3 regions of the Trichococcus sp. ES5 genome follow, and region 2 is predicted to be linked to each of the others. Evidence: riboswitches for the same ligand, from Rfam matches in the RefSeq annotation. Region 2 holds a riboswitch; each other region holds the start of a gene.
The links. Region 2 has a riboswitch for thiamine pyrophosphate ahead of TES5_RS15615 (hydroxyethylthiazole kinase). Riboswitches for the same ligand answer to the same signal wherever they lie in the genome.

Region 1 (3,275 bases), on a different contig from region 2:
GTCGATTGCGTCATCGTCGTCGGAAAATAACTGGTGATCCCTTCCCGGTGCATCGCCGCAATCATCCGGTTGATGCCCTCCGCATCACCGTCCATGTTATCCACACCATATCCGCCATGGCTGTGGACATCAATGAAGCCCGGCACCAGCCTGATTCCGGTTGCGTCAATCACTTCCTCGCCAGATTCGGGAACGTATTCCGACATATTCCCGACTGCGCTGATTTCTTTTCCGAACCGGATATACCCATCGGAGATGACTGTTTCCCCTGTATAAACTTCTGCATGGATGATCACTTTTTTCATTTGCGTTCCCCTCTTCGATCCTGAACTTTATTTTCACTGTGCACCTGCATGACTCAGCCGCCACATCCCACTATTCCGATTTTTTCGAATAACCTTGCACATTTTTTCTCGTCAGATCCATGTTGTATTTGAAATTCTCATCCTGCACCAAGAAGGTCGAAATCACATCGATCAGATACATCATCCCGAACTGTGTGTTGACGAACACCGTGTTGTTGACGAAACGCGAGTGGTAACCGAAGCAAGTGACGTCCGCCAGTTTCGTCAGGGAACTGTTTTTGAAGCTCGTCAGGGCGATGATCTTCGCTTTTTTCTTCTTGGCGATCTCCAGTGATGCTATCAGTTCCGGCGTTTCGCCTGAATTTGAAATGGCAATCACCAATTCGTCCTCCTTGATGATCGAACTGTTGATGATCATCAGGTGGGAATCCGTAACCCCCGTGGCATTCAGACCCATGCGGATCAAGCGTTGCGCCAATTCGGCGGCCGTGAACCCGGAACTGCCGATGCCGTAGATGACTGTTTTGTTTGCATTTTTGATCCAATCGACAACCGTTTCGATTGCCTGATCCTCGATCATCTGATTGGTTTCATCGATGACTTGCGTATAATAGCCATAAATATCGTCATAGACAGTCGGCATTTCTTTCAAAGGATGCTCGCTTGCCAATGAACGCAGCGCAATCTTCATATCCACAAACCCATCGATGTTGATGCGTTTACAGAAACGGGTGATGCTGGACGTCGAGGTCTCCACCTTCGCCGCCAAATCCTTGATGTTCATATTTTTGATGGATGCTTTATTCTGCAGAATGTAATCCGCAATTTTTTTCTCGTTCGCGGAAAAAGCGGAATACTGATTTTGGATCTCTTCGATGATTGTCATTTTTCGTTGCCTCCTCCTGTTTTGCGCAGCCGCCAAAAGCGCTTTACGCATTTCTTGACTTCGCCTTTTCCCCTTCGCTGATAGAATAACACATGAAAATAGTTTTTTCAATTATTATTTTATGAAAATAATTTTCTTAACTATTTCTATTGGAGACACTTTTAGACAGCAGAAAGCCGCCCTCTTCCGAGAGCGGCTTCCTGCTTATGCGGATGTTTTAAATTCTGTTCCGATCCAACACGCTTCTTTTTTCCATTTCCAGGATGATGAAATAAGCCATCCCGGCTCCGATGGCGGAGCTGATTGCGAAGCTCGGAAGGAAGAGCATCAATGCTGCTTCCATGCCCATAAAGAGCTGCGCCAGCAAAGTGCTCACCAGCGAGCCCAGGATTCCGGTGCCTATCCATTCACCCAGCGCCGCGTAACCGATCTTTTGCGTTCTGGCATAAAACAGACCTGCGCAAACAGCTCCGATCATGCTGCCAGGAAAGGCAAATATGGTTCCCGTTCCCAGCAAGTTGCGCAGCACGGAAACGCCGAAGGCCTGCAGGACGGCGTACCCGGGTCCTAACCAGACAGCGGTCAGTACATTCAGCAGATGCTGCATCGGTGCTACCTTTGCAATGCCGATCGGGATGACGAAGATGCTGTTGCTGACCACCCCCATGGCAATGATCAAGGCAGTGGTGACTAATTTTTTTGTGTTCATAAGATTTTCCCCTTTTCAGTTTGATTCATTCCTTTTGAAGCCTGATCTATGCGAACCGTTTCCCCTCCTCCCGGATTTTAACGAAAATAAAAAGACACCTCCCCTGAGATGTCTTGGATATACGTACGGACTCCAGACCGAGCTCAGTTCCCTCCGCCAGTACGAACTGGATCAGGTTTGAAGGGTTCCGACAGTTTCGGTCTCAGCGCTCGCGCGCACCCCTACTGAAAATAAAAAACGCTATATGATCTGATGCGAAAATCAGAAAATATAACGTTTTGATGTCTATTATGCGAATAGTCAAACGCCACATTCCCTCCGCTAGTATGAACTAGATCAGGTACAAAGAGTTCCGGCAATGCCGGTCTCAGCGCAATAGCGCACCCCCAGTGTTTCTCATTTGATTCTAACCAATAATCCGCGGAAACGCAACCCTATTCTGAAGCTTTCTCTCCCGCAGCGCTCGGATCCAACACAATGGCTTTTCCGAAACTGTCCTGGCTCTGCAAAAAGGCATGGGCTTGGGCAACCTCTTCGAGCGGGAAGACTCGCTCGGGATCCACAGCAATGCCTTTTTCTTCAATGTACTCCAGCAGTTCATTCACCTTCTCGCCGGAGACGTCACTCGAATGGAAAGTAGTCAAGTAGCTGTTATGCTTCAATTCCATGATGGGATCGAAATCCTCCAGGAACCATTTCCCGCCCAGTTGACCGGTGCTGCAGACAACGCCGCCTTCCCGGATATGGGAAAGGCTGTCCTTGATCGTCGCAGGGCCGATCAATTCCAGAATTTTGTCGAAAGTCTCTTCCGTTTCCAACACGCCGTTGCGGTCTTCGACGTAGTCGGTGAAGCCGGCTTCTTTCAATCTCTCACCCTTTTCGGCTTTCCGCGTGCTCCCATAAATCCGGATATCCGGGAATTGGGCTTTGACCAACTTGGCAAAGGCAACCCCGACACCGCTCGTTGCCCCCCGAACCAAAACCTGATCGGATGCTTGGATCCGCAGATTCTTCATGGAACCGAAAGCCGTATAGTAGGTTTCCGGAAGGGCCGCCAATTGGGACCAAGGCAAATTGGTGTGGACTGGATAGATTTGGTCATCCGGCAACAGGGCATATTCCGCATAACTCCCGTCGAAGGCTCTCCCCATTTCCCCCATGATCGACACCACTTTTTGACCGAGCGGCAATTTTTCTTCGTCGCTCGAACGCTCCACTATCCCTACGCATTCAATCCCTAAAATGCGGGGAAATTTGACCGAGGGGGATTTCCCCTCCCGCGTAAAGATTTCCGAATGGTTGATGCCGAAGCCCATGACCTTCACGAGAGACCAGCCTTCCCGGATTTCCGGAAGCGGAACTTCCTGATGCACCA
Region 2 (3,275 bases):
GATGTTCGAACGCCCGCTGATAAATGAGCGGATTGTCTTTGCCCGTCTTTACTTCACTGCTGGTCAGGATAGTGCTGAAATAGTCCCGGATGCCCAAACGTTCCAAGGCGCTCTCGGCTAAATTTCTTTCGGTCGCGGTGGCGATGCACATTTTCACATTCTGCTCCTGCAAGGTCTGCAGATATTCCGCGGCGCCGGCTTTAAGCGGGACTTCATGACGGTAAAGATCCGCAATCAGCATCTCGATTTCCGTAAGGATCGTCGCTTCGGTTTCATGCAATCCGTATGCTGCACGAAATTGTTGTGCAGCTTGCGTGAGGCTCATCGTCTTCAAGGCATCCTGCAAGCCAGGAGCCGGCTGCAGCTTTTTCTGAAGCAAATACTTTTCTCCCAATCCTTGCCAAATCGGCATGGAATCCAGCAACGTCCCGTCCAGATCGAAGATGACTGCTTCCAGTTTCATGGTTGCACCATCGCTTCGGCTAACGGGCGCAGTCTCTTCACAGCCGCGGTTATATCCGGCTGCGCAAAGATGGCGGATACGACGGCAACCCCGTCGATGCCGCTGCCGTTCAGATTGAGGATATTCCCTTCAGCAATGCCTCCGATCCCCACAACGGGTATGCTCACCGCCTGGCAGATCTGCTGCAGCGTCTCGATCGATAGCGTATTGGCATCCGGCTTCGTTGCTGTACCGTAGATGGCACCGACGCCCAGATAATCGGCCCCGTTCCGTTCGGCTGCCAGCGCCTCTTCGACGGAATGGGCAGAAACACCCAGGATTTTCCCCTCGCCGATCCGGCTGCGGACATCTCCCGCCTGCATATCGCTCTGCCCCACATGTACACCGTCCGCGTCCAATGCCCAGGCCACATCGACCGCATCATTGATGATGAAGGGAATGCGGTGGCGTTTGGCCACAGCCTGCAGTTCCTTGCCAAGGGATACAAAGGCATCAAAATCCAGTTCCTTCTCGCGCAATTGCACGACAGTAACGCCCGCCTGGATGGCTTCTTCAAGCTGTTCCGCCAAGGATGCTTCCCCCAGCCATTGGCGATCGGTAACCGCATAAAGCAGCAAATCGTTCTTATCTATTCTCAATTTTAGCGCCTCCTTCCAGTTTTTTGGCCGACATCTTGCTGATTTCATCGATGAGGTAGCTGCGATAGGATGAAGTCCCTGCCCCATTGCGGATCATCCTTTCATAAGCCAGCTCGCCGCTGACTCCCATCAGGCATACCGCTGCCGCGGTAGCATCCAGCAACTGCTCCGAGTTGGCTCCGCAATAGGCGGCGATCAATGCCGACAGCATGCACCCAGTTCCGGACACCTTCGCCATCTGCGGATGTCCGTTGCGGATGATGTAGGCTTTGTCCCGGTCCGCAACGATATCGATTGCGCCGGTGATCGCAATGACCGTCTCATTGCGGTCGGCCAAGCGTTTGGCGAAAGCGACCGTTGCCTCGAGCGTCTCCTCGGTCACGGCATCGCTGATGTCTGCATCGACGCCTTTCGTCGTGCCGCTGCCGGAATGGATCGTTTTCATTTCCGAAATGTTCCCTTTGATCACGGTGAAGGCAATGTCTTCCAGCAAGTTGAATGTCGTTTCAGTCCTGAAAGGGGGATGCTCCCGCACCGACCGGATCCAAAACAACGGGATGGGCGAGCGCATTGGCTTGGCGCCCTGCCAGCAGCATCGACTCCACGGCTCGGCTGTTCAAGGTGCCGATATTCAGATTCAGGGCGGTGCAGATGCTTGTGATGTCCGCGACTTCCTCGGGGGCATCCGCCATGATCGGCGACCCACCGGCAGCCAAGAGGGCATTAGCGACATCATTGACGGTGACGTAATTGGTGATGCAGTGGACCAGCGGCGTCTGTTGCTGGACATTTTCGAATAACGTTTTGAACATGAGGTACCTCCAAATAGTTTTTTTGCGACAAAAAAAGCGAGAAATGTCCGGATAGGCATTTCCCGCTGAATACAATCATTCAATGTTATTTCCCTACGTTGGCATTATCCAAATCAGGTAATCGGTCGAAGTTGATTACTTCCTCTCAGCCTGCTGACACAAGCTCCCTTTTTCGTATGTAATTTTGTAACTATCTTAACATAAGCGCCAGCCTTACTCAAGAATCATTTTTGCTGATTCTTTTTATCTTGATTGCGCATTCAGCCACTCGAAAATATTTGTATAAGTGGTTTCACCGACTGTCGCTGCAGCTGTTCCTCCGCCGGCAGCGTTGCTTGGTTCTGATCCGAATGTTTCAGTGTCGGCAGCAGCCGCGATCGCTTCCTTATCCTGGACGCCTGTCACCTGGTTATTGAACAAGTAGATCCAGGAGAAGTGGCCTAGGTAAGTAGTGCCCGGGCTGTCCGTTCCTTCGACTGTTTCGTAGTAGGACATCCAAGTGTTTTCCGCTCCGGCCTGGATGAGCGCCTGGTAAGTAGGCAGCATGTAATTCGCAGGGATGACAACCGAATCATCCGCGGATTGGACAAGCCAAATAGGCAAGTCTTTGATCGCCTGGATTTTTTCTGCTGTGAACCAAACTTGCTCGGTCTTCACAAAACTTGATGTTCCGGTAGCTTCATCATTCGTTTTCACGTACGTGCCATCGCTGTTGCGCTCGTATTCATAGTAAGCATACGCCTCGCAGACCGGATAAGCCGCAGCAAAATATTCCGGGTATTGGATGACCATATTCATGGTCATGTAGCCGCCGTTCGAGCAGCCTCCCAAATAGATGCGATCGGTATCGACATCCGGATGCGCAGCTACATAATCATTGATGGTATCCATCAAGATTTCGGTGTATCTGGAGATGCCGCTGCCGTTGCCGTTCGTTCCGTCCCCTTCGTCCATCCAATAGGTAGGCGCTTGGACAGCCAACACGTAAGCTCCGGTCACGTCGTCAGTTTTGAAATAGGACTGGATCTCCTCTTTTGCCAACGCCGATACTTCATTTCCAAGGATTGCGATGTCGGGATCTGTTCCGCCTTCACCTTGACCGTGCAGCCAGATGACCAACGGGTTCGCTTCCCCTTCGGCAAGTTCTTCCGGTTCATAGGCAGCTATCGAAAGCGTCAATTCCTCTTCTTGATCCGTCATCGGATTCACGTAGGTGCCGCTGAAAGTTCCTCTGGCGGTGAACAAATCCGTATCCGGGGAGATGCGGTTGTTCACGGCATCCTCCGTGATGCTCAAAGAGTAGGTTTCATCCTCGATCGTGACGGAAGGAGCAGCGATTGCGACCTCATAAGCTGGAGACCA
Region 3 (3,275 bases), on a different contig from region 2:
GCGCAGTTCCAGCAGCGGACTCTGCAATCTAAAGGACTTCTGCTTTCGTTGCAAGGGCGTTTCCGCCAGATGTTGGTCCCATACCCCCGGAAACCAGATGCCCTGCTCCTTCATCTCGTCCTTGTGGGCCGAGAAGATTTCTTCGTTCGGTCCATCGGCGATGATGCGGCCGGATGCATCGAACAACACGAGCCGTTCGGCGAATGCCAGCACATGATCGATTTTGTGTTCCACAATGATGACCGTTTTGTCCTTGCAGACATCCTGCAGGACCTCCCAGATCGCTTCCGTTCCTTCCGGATCCAGCATGGCGGAGGGCTCATCCAAAAAGAGCACTTCCGGATCCAACACCAATACCGAGGCGATCGCCAGCCGTTGCTTCATCCCTCCGGAAAGGCTTTCGATGGGGATATGGCTGTCCGCCAGCTCCAAACCCACTTGCCGGAGCGCAACGTCTATTCTGGCAGTCATCTCTTCGCGCGGAACCGCCAGATTTTCGAGCACAAAAGCGAGTTCTTCATCGACATAGGGCATGCAGAATTGGCTGTCCGGGTCCTGAAAAACATAGCCCCAGGAAGCCGGCGTCACGAGCTTTTCGGCCTTCATCGGCACTTCGATCGATTGCGGAATCAGCCCGCTCAACACCTGCAGCAGCGTGGATTTGCCGCAGCCGGACGGCCCCAAAAGCAGCACTTTTTCGCCTTCAGCCACCGAAAAGGAAAGATCCTTGAACAACAAATCGGCGTCGCCGGGAAACTTCAACTTCAGCTTTTCCACATACGCTCGCTGCTCCATTTCCGCCATCCTCCTTAATCCATATCTGTGAAATCTTCAGTCGAAAGCGGACGGACAAGGTTCGTCACGCCGGTATCCTCCAGGACTTCCGCCAAGTAGTAGGCCAGCACCCCGGCAAAGAAAATCGAGCCGGCAAAACGGGCCAACAAATACAGCGCCAAGTTCCAAGCAGCCAACTCAGCAATCTGCCCGTTCAACGCATCCACCACTAGCGAACCCACGCAAGATGCCGAAGCTGCCAAAGCGGCAACCTTCAGGTCAAAACGTTTGTAACGGAAGGCCATGAACACCAATTCCGCAAACAATCCTTGCACCACGCCGGAAAGCAAGACGGTCAGACCCCATGGCGACCCCAAAAGGAATTCACCTGAAGCCGCAGCGATTTCCGCCAACAGCGCCACACCCGGTTTGCGGATGATGAAATAGGCGACGGTACCGGCGATGAACCACATGCCGTACAGCAGCTGATCAAGATGCAGACCCAACGGCTGCACCGCGTAATAAACCGTTCCCCACAGGATGTAGACGATCCCGAAAGCGATGGCGATGACGATCGTCACCAAAATATCTGTAAGCTTCAATTCTTTTTTCATTTTCTCTGTCTCCTCATTGTGTTTTATTTTGTCTCTTATTGCTCCAACGGTACCGGCCACGTTTCCATGCGATAGGCCATTTCCCAAAATGCGTATTCGTACTGACTGCTGATGATGAAATGCTCTTTCATCCTTTCGCGGTCGGCTTCACTCACGGCTGCGGCAATCTTATCCAGATGCTCAATCTGCTCATCCACCCGGTCCTGAAAATCCTTCCCGCCATAGGTAGCGATCCATTCCTGATAGATCGGTTCTTCCGGTGCTGCATTAATGAAGGCGTCGCCGATTTCGGCGTAGAGCCAGTAGCAAGGCAGAACGGCGGCGATCACATCCCCCAAATGCCCCGAGTGGCCGGCATGATAGAGATGGGACGTGTAGGCGTATGTTGTGGGCGCGGGTTTGAAACACTCTTTTTCTTCCGCGGTGATGCCCATCCTTTTCGAAAATTGTTCATGCAGGCCGATTTCGGCGCTGTACGTATGCTTCGCGAAGTCGGCGAACTGGTTGGTCGTCGCAATATCCGGTGCTTTGGCTGCGCCGAGCGCCAAAATTTTGGCGAAGCGCGTCAGGTAATAGGAATCCTGCTGGATGTAAAAACGGAAATTCTCCAACGGCAAGGTGCCGTCCCCGATCCCTTTCACAAACGGATGCTCCATGCTGGCTGCCCAGATCGGTTCTACCGCTTGGCGGATTTGTGCTGAAAATGTCATTGCTTTCCCTCCATATGCTGTGAGCGCTCCGCAAGGGTCCCGACTTATCCGAACGGCCGCTCTTGATTTTTGCAAACAAAAAAACCACTCTCTTCCCAACGGAAAAAAGTGGTTGTATGTTCCTTATGCAATAGGGACTTACTTAGCCAAAAGAGGCCGCCACTTCCCTACGCTGGTACAAACCAGATCAGGTTCTAAGGGTCTCGAAGTCCTACTTCGATCTCAGCTTTTTGGCGGACAGTCATCCGCCGGTAAAGCACCCCTAGTGGTAAAAAGAATATTCAGTTCATTTGCTATTGTTCTAATCGTATCATAATTTTTCCGGAAGTCAACTCGTTCTGTTGCACTAAACGTTACCGTTTCTTGTATTTATTCACCATATGCAGCCAACAACGCTTGTCCGTCTGCTTCAAAAACCTGCAATGCCTGCAGCGCCAAATCCTTGTTCATCATGTTATTCAGGACATCCGGAGGGATCGTGGCAGTATGCGCGCCCGACTCCAATGAATCGATGACTTGTTGGGAATTTTTGAAGCTCGCTGCCATGATTTTGGTCTTGTAGCCTCTGGCATCGATGAACGTCCGCATGGAACGGATCGCCTTGAAGGGATCGATCGCATTGTTCAGCATCCTGTTCACATACGGTGCCAGATAATCGCATCCGGCTGCGGCGGCCAGGATCCCCTGGTCCGCAGAATAGATCAGTGTCCCCAGGATCGCTCTTTCCGGATCGTCCTCTTTCACTTTTTTGATTGTTTCCAAGCCTGCTTGTGTAACGGGAATCTTTATCGAAAGTCGGTGATTTGCATCAAATGTCTTTATTGCTTCATAATCGGCAAACATTTCTTCAGAAGTCGTACCCAGCAATTGTACAAAAAGTTCCGTCGGCTCCAAAGCCAATAAATCTTGTAATTGTTTGAAGCGACTGCCGGAACCAGTCGACAAAATCGTCGGGTTGGTGGTGACTCCTTTCAGAAATCCGCTTTTCAAAAAACTTCCGATTGCTTTGATGTCGTTCGAATCTATGTACATACGCTACTACCCCACAGTTTCAGTGATTTTGATGATGGTGCCTTCCGCGATTTCGTTCACTGTTTTGTGTTCAACATACAGAGAGCCTGCCAATTCAGCGACTGTTTCTCCGCTGAAGTTAATGGTGATGTGCCCCAGATCCCTG

Region 1: it holds a riboswitch for thiamine pyrophosphate, as region 2 does, so the genes downstream of both, thiW (energy coupling factor transporter S component ThiW) here and TES5_RS15615 (hydroxyethylthiazole kinase) in region 2, are expected to answer to the same signal.
Region 3: it holds a riboswitch for thiamine pyrophosphate, as region 2 does, so the genes downstream of both, tenA (thiaminase II) here and TES5_RS15615 (hydroxyethylthiazole kinase) in region 2, are expected to answer to the same signal.

What each region holds. Positions count from the first base shown of each region.
Region 1 covers NZ_FJND01000011.1:88,039-91,313, forward strand. The annotation lists gene nagA (N-acetylglucosamine-6-phosphate deacetylase) at 1-305, opposite strand, end outside; gene TES5_RS09660 (MurR/RpiR family transcriptional regulator) at 376-1,191, opposite strand; gene thiW (energy coupling factor transporter S component ThiW) at 1,409-1,900, opposite strand; TPP riboswitch at 2,032-2,133, opposite strand; TPP riboswitch at 2,196-2,298, opposite strand; gene TES5_RS09670 (zinc-binding dehydrogenase) at 2,335-3,275, opposite strand, start outside.
Region 2 covers NZ_FJND01000016.1:16,269-19,543, forward strand. The annotation lists gene TES5_RS11290 (HAD family hydrolase) at 1-463, opposite strand, end outside; gene thiE (thiamine phosphate synthase) at 460-1,101, opposite strand; gene TES5_RS11300 (hydroxyethylthiazole kinase) at 1,088-1,636, opposite strand; gene TES5_RS15615 (hydroxyethylthiazole kinase) at 1,608-1,913, opposite strand; TPP riboswitch at 1,987-2,093, opposite strand; gene TES5_RS11305 (prolyl oligopeptidase family serine peptidase) at 2,157-3,275, opposite strand, start outside.
Region 3 covers NZ_FJND01000007.1:77,911-81,185, forward strand. The annotation lists gene TES5_RS07590 (ABC transporter ATP-binding protein) at 1-795, opposite strand, end outside; gene TES5_RS07595 (ECF transporter S component) at 810-1,388, opposite strand; gene tenA (thiaminase II) at 1,424-2,098, opposite strand; TPP riboswitch at 2,246-2,372, opposite strand; gene TES5_RS07605 (transaldolase family protein) at 2,468-3,130, opposite strand; gene TES5_RS07610 (PTS glucitol/sorbitol transporter subunit IIA) at 3,137-3,275, opposite strand, start outside.